Archangium violaceum: one gene and its partner. The protein of the gene in region 2 interacts with the protein of the main gene of each other region in a pairwise test. Links are inferred from orthologs where the notes say so. Each region holds a gene or a part of one and is shown on either strand. Other genes may lie near its edges.

The links. Proteins that work in one complex are often made in the same cells at the same time.
Region 1: the proteins of JQX13_RS07765 (region 2) and JQX13_RS39310 interact in binary tests that used the Escherichia coli proteins (3 or more experiments, as listed by UniProt). The link is inferred for Archangium violaceum from one-to-one orthologs.

What each region holds. Positions count from the first base shown.
Region 1 is NZ_CP069338.1:9,287,692-9,291,078, forward strand. What follows is about bases 454-3,387. They hold JQX13_RS39310 (citrate synthase), read right to left. Parts: upstream 2,602-3,387; coding sequence 1,306-2,601; downstream 454-1,305. Other genes in these bases: JQX13_RS39305 (AMP-dependent synthetase/ligase), read left to right, coding at 454-1,202; JQX13_RS39315 (3-phosphoshikimate 1-carboxyvinyltransferase), read right to left, coding at 2,691-3,387. Also shown: more of JQX13_RS39305, read left to right, coding at 1-453.
Region 2 is NZ_CP069338.1:1,839,436-1,843,756, forward strand. The notes cover bases 675-3,581. They hold JQX13_RS07765 (lipid kinase), read left to right. Parts: upstream 675-1,628; coding sequence 1,629-2,534; downstream 2,535-3,581. Other genes in these bases: JQX13_RS07760 (HAD family hydrolase), read left to right, coding at 705-1,418; JQX13_RS07770 (carboxypeptidase regulatory-like domain-containing protein), read left to right, coding at 2,618-3,581. Also shown: JQX13_RS07755 (hypothetical protein), read left to right, coding at 1-629; more of JQX13_RS07770, read left to right, coding at 3,582-4,321. UniProt on the Escherichia coli protein: In vitro phosphorylates phosphatidylglycerol but not diacylglycerol; the in vivo substrate is unknown.

The DNA.
Region 1 (3,387 bases), 7.4 Mb from region 2 along the record:
GGTTGATGCGCATCACGGGGATGTCGGAGGAGGACGAGGTGGTGCTCTCGTACCTGCCACTGGCGCACATCGCCGAGCAGATGGTCAGCCTCCACGGGCCGTTGATGGTCGGCGCCGAGGTCTACTTCGCCCAGTCCCTGGAGTCGCTGCCCCAGGATCTGCGCGACGCCCGGCCCACGCTCTTCTTCGCCGTGCCGCGCGTCTGGGAGAAGTTCAAGGCCCGCCTCGAGGAGGCCCTCCGCGAGCAGCCGGCGGCCCGCCAGAAGGTGGTGGGCTGGGCGCGCCGGGTGGCCAGCGAGCGCCACGCCCGCGCGCTGCGTCAGGAGCGTGTGCCCGTGCACCTGGAGGGGCAGTACCAGCTCGCCCGGCGCACCGTCTTCCCCGCGCTGCTGGCGAAGCTGGGTTTCGAGCGCACCCACTTCTTCTCCAGTGGCGCGGCCCCCATCGGCCGGGACGTGCTCGAGTTCTTCACCTCGCTCGACATCGTCATCCGCGAGGTCTACGGCCAGTCCGAGGTGAGCGGGCCCACCACCTTCAACGTCCACGGGGCCACGCGCCTGGGCTCGCTCGGCCGTCCCATCCTGGGCGTGGAGGTCCGCATCGCCGAGGATGGGGAGATCCTCGTGCGCGGAGGGGGCGTCTGCCAGGGCTACTTCAAGGACGCCGCCGCCACCGCGGAGCTGCTCGAGGGGGGCTGGCTGCACTCGGGTGATGTGGGCGAGCTCGACCCCGAGGGCTACCTCCACATCACCGGTCGCAAGAAGGAACTCATCGTCACCTCCGGTGGGAAGAAGACCGCCCCCGCCCACATCGAGATGCTCCTCAAGGCCGTGCCACCCGTGGGTCACGCGGTCGTCATCGGCGAGCGCCGCAGGTTCCTCGTGGCCCTCCTCACCCTGGAGCCCGAGCGCGCCCGTGCTCTCGCGCGTCAGTACGGTTGGCCCGAGGACCTTCCCACGCTCGCCGCGGATCCCCGCCTGCGCCAGCACCTGCACGAGGCCATCGAGCGCGAAGTGAATCCGCGCCTGGCCCGTTTCGAGACGATCAAGCGCTTCGCCATCCTCCCCGAGGACTTCACCATCGCCAGTGGAGAGCTCACCCCCAGCATGAAGATGCGCCGCCAGGTCATCGAGGCGCGCCACGAGGCGCTCATCGCGTCCCTGTATGCCGAGGCGGAGGACTCCGAGGCCCGGGCGTCCTGAAACGTCGAAAGGGCCAGGGCGTGGATCCGTAGACCCTCACCCCGGCCCTCTCCCAGAGGGGGAGGGTGCTCGGAACCCGAACACCCTCTTGCCCTGCTGAGTCCTACTTGCGGTCGTTCATCGGCACGAAGTCGCGCCGCTTGGGACCCGTGTACACCTGGCGCGGACGGGCGATCTTCTGCTCCGGATCCTTCACCATCTCCTCCCACTGCGTCACCCAACCCACCGTGCGCGGAATGGCGAAGAGGACCGGGAACATCTCCACCGGGAAGCCCATCGCCTCGTAGATGAGGCCCGAGTAGAAGTCCACGTTCGGGTACAGCTTGCGCTTGACGAAGTACTCGTCCTGGAGGGCGATCTTCTCCAGCTCCACCGCGATCTCCAGCAGCGGGTTCTTGCCGGTGACCTCGAAGACCTCGTCCGCCACGCGCTTGATGACCTTCGCGCGCGGATCGTAGGACTTGTACACGCGGTGACCGAAGCCCATCAGCTTCTTCTCGCCCTCGCCGCCCTTCACCGCCTTGATGAAGTCCGGCACCTTCGATACGTGGCCGATCTCGCGCAGCATGCGCAGCACGGCCTCGTTCGCGCCACCGTGCAGCGGGCCGTAGAGCGCCGCCACGCCCGCGGCCACCGCCGAGTACGGATCCACCTCGGAAGAGCCCACCGTGCGCACCGACGTCGTCGAGCAGTTCTGCTCGTGGTCGGCGTGCAGGATGAAGAGCACGTCGAGCGCCTTCTCCAGCGTCGGGTGCGGCTTGTACGTGCTGGTGCCGATCTTCCGGATCATCGCCAGGAAGTTGCCCACATAGGACAGCTCGTTGTCCGGGTAGACGTACGGCAGGCCCATGCTGTGGCGGTACGAGAACGCCGCGATGGTCGGCATCTTCGCGATGAGCCGCGTCATCTGGATGCGGCGGCTGCGCTCGTCCTTGGTGTTGCGGGCGTCGGGGTAGAAGCCCGAGAGCGCCGCCACCGTCGAGGACAGCATGGACATGGGGTGCGCGTCATAGCGGAACCCGTCCATGAAGGTCTTGATGTTCTCGTGCACGTACGTGTGGTGCGTCACGAGGTAGGTGAACTCGTCGAGCTGCTTCTGCGTCGGGAGCTCCCCGTTGAGCAGCAGGTAGGCCACCTCGAGGAACGACGAGCGCTCCGCGAGCTGCTCGATGGGGTAACCCCGGTACTCGAGGATGCCCTTGTCGCCATCAATGAAGGTGATGGCGCTCTTGCAGTTGGCCGTGTTGAGGAACGCGGGGTCGTAACCCATCAGACCGAAGTCTTCCTCCGAGACCTTGATCTGCCTGAGAGCGTTGGTCCGAATACAACCGTTCTCGATCGGGACCTCGTACGTCTTCCCGGTACGGTTGTCCGTAATGGTCAGCGTGTCCTTGGGCATGGGCGGGACTTTTCACAGGCGGCAGAGTGCTTTCAACAAAAAAGAACCACACCCGGGGAGGCCGCGTTTCCCCCTGGGCAACACCCGTTTCACGACGTGAGTCGGACCCCAGTGCGTTCCAATTGTCGCCAGAAGCCAGGGAAGCTCTTCTCTACGCATTCAGGTCCGGTGAGGGTCAGGGGAACACCTGACACAACAGAGAGAGTAGCCGCGACCATCGCTTGACGGTGATCTCCTTTACTGTCCATGGAGAAGCGCGGCGGATGGGAGGTAGGAGGGTGGATTGTCAACGTCTCGCCATCCAGGACGGTCTTCCCGCCGAATGCGTCCACCAGTGTGCGGATGCCCTCCAGCCGGTCGCTCTCCTTGAGACGCAGGATGCCCACGTCGGTGAGGGTGGAGGGGCGGGGAAGCACGCACGCGAGCGCGGCCAGGGTGGGTAGCAGGTCCGGGCACTCCTTGCCCGAGGCCACCAGCCCGTCCCGGGCCGTCCCCGTCATGCGCAGGGTGTCCCGGGGGCCGGGGACCGCCTCGAGGCCCGCTCGCTCCACCAACTGCACCAGGGCCTGGTCCGGGTGGGCACTGGAGAGGTCCGCCCGCTCCACGCTTCCCCCGGTGCGCCAGGAGATGAGCAACAGGTAACCCAGGGAAGACCAGTCACCCGGCATCGCCGGGGGGCGCTCGGGGGCACGGTAGTCCGTCACCTCGAAGCGGCCGTCGTGTTCCAGGACGGTGAAGCCGAAGCGGCGCAGCCAGGAGACGGTGAGCTCCAGGTAGCCCGCGCTC
Region 2 (4,321 bases):
GCACCGCGCGCGAGGGCACCCAGACGATGGACTTCCAGTTCGCCTACCGCGCGCCGCAGAAGATGCTGGGGACGCTCGGCGCGCCCAGCTCGCGCACCTTCGCCTGGGACGGGGAGCACCTCTTCGAGCGTGACGACACGGCGAAGAGGTTCCGCACCCATGACGGCGGGCTCGGCCCGGAGGCGCGCACGGAGTTGCTCACCGGGCTCTTCACGCCCTTCGCCCCCGAGGGCTTCCGCGCCCCCCTGCTGCCGAGCCAGGGAGTGAGCGCTCGCCGGACCACGCACCCGCGCGGCCCCGAGGCCGTGGAGCTGACGGTGAAGCCCACGGGCAGCGACGTGGAGGTGACGTACGTGCTGCGCTGGCCCGGCATGGACTTCCTGGGCAAGCGCACCCGCAGCGGCGACGCCACCGCGGAGCTCCGCGTGGAGGAGGAGCAGTGCGAGCAGTCCCTGGCCCTGTGCGTCCCCAAGCGGCTGACACAGTGGACCGCGGGACAACAGGTGGCGGAGACCCGGCTCACGCGTGTGGAGCTCAACCCCGCCCTCCCCTCGGAGACGTTCACCCTCGGCGCGCCAGAGGGTTATGCCGTTGAGACGAAGACGCTCGCGGAGTTCGGGGCGCCCTAGCATCCCCGTCCGGGGTTGAACCCGCCCGGCGCCGTCCCCACCTTCCGCACCGGGAAGGAGTACGACGGAATGGCCCTGGTGCAGAACGTCATCTTCGATGTGGATGGCACGCTGGTGGACTCGGTGGACGAGCACGCAGAGGCCTGGAGGCGAGCCTTCCTGGAATTCGGCCGGGACGTGCCCTTCGCGCACGTGCGCAGCCAGATTGGCAAGGGCGCGGACCAGCTGGTGCCCGTCTTCTTCACCGAGGACGAGCTGGAGAAGTTCGGCCAGGAGCTCAGCGACTTCCGCTCCGCGCTCTTCAAGCGCGAGTTCATGCCCAAGCTGCGCGCCTTCCCCCGCGTGCGCGAGCTGTTCCAGCGGCTGCGCCAGGACGGGCTGCGCATCGCGCTGGCCTCCAGCGCCAAGGGCGACGAGCTCGAGTTCTACATGCGCCTGTGCGGCATCGAGGGGATGTCGGACGGCGAGACGTCCAAGGACGACGCGTCGAAGTCCAAGCCCCACCCGGACATCTTCGATGCGGCGATGGAGCGGCTGGGACGGCCGGACCCGCGCACCGTGGTGGTCATCGGCGACACGCCCTACGACGCGCTCGCCGCGAGCAAGGCGGGGGTACCCACGGTGGGCGTGCTGTGCGGCGGCTTCTCCGAGGAGGACCTGCGCACGGCCGGCTGCCGCGCCATCTATAAGGACCCCGCGGACCTGCTGGCCCACTATGAGTCCTCGCGCGACACCTGGCCGTGGGCCGCGGACGCGGTGGCCGCCGCCAAGGACGAGGAATCGCGCTGACGGCGCCTCGCTCCCTCTCCCGGCATGCGAGTGGAGGAGAGCGCCGGGCCCGGGTGCCCGCCCCGCACTGGCTGGCGGACCCGCTCGTGCACATCCTTGTGGGCAATGGCAAGCGAGGCTTCTCCAGACGTCGCCCTGAGCGCCCCCACCACCAAACGCGGCGCCCTCGATGAGGGGCCCGCGCTCCTGATCATCAACAGCAAGTGTCGCATGGGACGCAAGGCCCTCCCGGCCACGCTCGCGGCGCTCGAGGCACGGGGCATCCCCCTGGCGGCCAGTCACCGGCTCTCCCGCCACAAGCGGATGGACCAGGTGCTGCGCGAGGCCCTGGAGAGCGGCGTGCGGCGCATCCTCGTGGGCGGTGGAGATGGCACGCTGAACAACGCCATCCAGCACCTGCTCGGGCGCGAGGTGACTCTGGGCGTGCTGCCGCTGGGCACCGCCAACGACTTCGCGCGCTCGCTCGGCATTCCGCCCACGCTCGAGGCCGCCTGCGACATCATCGCCGCGGGCTACACGGCGCGCGTGGACGTGGGGCTCGCCAACGGACGGCCCTTCCTCAATGCCGCGAGCCTCGGCCTGGCCTCCGCCATCGCCCGGCGGCTGACGCCCCGCTTCAAACGGCGCGTGGGCAAGCTGGCCTACCCCGTGGCCGCCGTCGCCGAGCTCTGGGAACATCAGCCCTTCCACGTTCGCATGGTCACGGACAGCGAAGAGAAGGAATTGGACGTGCTCCAGCTCGTGGTGGGCAACGGGCGCTACCACGGCGCGGGCAACATGGTGACGCCCGACGCCACGCTCGACGACCACCGGCTGGACGCCTACACCATCGCCGCGCCCTCGGCGGAGTCCGGACGCGAGGGCACCGGACTGGGCCACATGCGGGACCTCTCCACCCTGGCACGCATCGCGCTCTCTCTGCGCCGGGGCGAGCACGTGGCCCATCCGTCCGTCTCCGCCCTGCGCGGCGCCCACCTGTACGTGGACGCCCAGCCGCCCCAGGACATCAACGCGGACGGGGAAATCATCGGCCACACCCCCGTGCGCTTCGAGCTGGCCCCCGCGGCCCTCCGCGTCTACGCCCCAGCGCCCGCGCCCGCGCCCACGACCCATTGAGTTGGGATTTCGGAAGACAACCGGATCGCGGTTAGGCTCTCGCGACGGGGAAGGGTTCGGCCCTCCCCATCGCGGAGAAGCCCGTGCGCCAACGTCCCCTCTTCCCGCTCCTGGTGGCCGCGCTCCTGTCCATCGCGGCGCTTCTCCTGCTGTGGCTCCGCCCCCGGAACCTGGAGGAGACCGCCGGCACGGCGACCGTCGCGGCCCGGGCCTCCGTGCGTCCCGGGCACGCCGACAACGCCTCCGCCCGCCCGCCTCCGCGCCCGACTCCGCCGCTCGACACGCCCGCGACGCTGGCCGATGGCAGCTTCGTGGTGCGGGTGGTGGTCTCGGGCGCTCCCGTTTCGGGGGCGACGGTGCGCGCCTGGTCGAAGGGCCCGGACAACGGCCTGGGCCAACCCACGTGGCGCCGCGCGGGTGAAGGGACGACGGCGGAGGACGGCACGCTGCGGCTGCCCGCGGCACCGGGCCTCTACCTCCTCACCGCCCGCGCCGGGGGCCTCGCTCCCGCGCGGCGCGAGGTACCCCGGCCCACGGGTGAGTCGGAGACGCTGGTGGAGCTGTCCCTGCCGGCCGGTGTCCCGCTGCGGGGACGCACGGTGGCCGAGGGCCGCGACGGCGACCCCGTCCCCCTGGCCGAGGTGACGCTCCGTCCGTACACCGGGTCGGGTCCCTCGGCGCGAGCCCATGCGCTGCCCGAGGAGGTGGAGGTGGCGACGAGCGATGCGCGCGGGCGCTTCGACTTCACCGGACTGGCGCCGGGCCGCTACGAGCTGGTGGCGGAAGCTCCGGGCTTCAGCCCGCGGACGATGCGCTTCGTGTCGGTGCCCGCCTCGGGCGAGCTGGTGGTGGGATTGTGGGCGGCCTCCACCCTGGAGGGCTTCGTCCTGGGCGCGGACGGACAGCCGACACCGGACGCGGAGGTGCGGGTGCTGGGCGGGCCCTCGAGCTTCCGGACCTCCACGGGCGCGGGCGGCGGCTTCTCCCTGGAGGTGCCTGGCGGGACGTATTGGGTGATTGCCCACAAGGGCCACCAGGTGGGACGGGCACCGGGCCTCATCGTCGTGGCACCCGGAGAGACCGCGCGCGAAATCACGGTGCGGCTCGGGGCCTCCGGGCACCTGTCGGGCACGGTGACGCACGGAGCGGACGCGAGGCCCGTGGAGGACGCGTTGGTGGCGGTCGGCCCGGCAGGCGCGGGCGGTGAGCTGGGCCGCGTGCGGACGGACGCGGCGGGCCACTACGCCCTGGAGCTACCACCGGGTGACTACGACATGACGGTGTCGGCCCCGGGCCACACGGGCACCTCTCGCGAGGGGCTGGTGGTGGAAGCGGACCGGTACACCGTGGCGGACTTCCGCCTGGAGGGTACGGCGTCGGTGGAGGGCACGGTCGCGGATGCGCGGGGAGGCCTCCTGGCGGGCGTGGCCGTGCGCGCGAAGCGGATACGGGACGCCTCGGGCGAGGAGTACTTCACGCGCACCGGCTCGGCGGGGGCCTTCGTCCTGGAAGGACTGCCGGTGGGCACGGTGCAGGTGCGCGCCAGGCAGGACAACTCGGCCGTGTGGACGAGCAGGACGGTCCAGCTCGGCACGGGCGCGCGCACCCGGGTGGACTTCATCCTCTCGGAGACGGGCCGGGTGATGGGCCGGGTGACGCAATCCTCGGGCGCGCCATTGCCCGAGCCCGCGCTGGTCCGCGCGATGGCGAAGCAGGGCCAGGGCGGAGTGCTCGACATGGGCCTCGCCGACACGGACGCGGAGGGCCGCTACCAGCTCGAGCTGCCC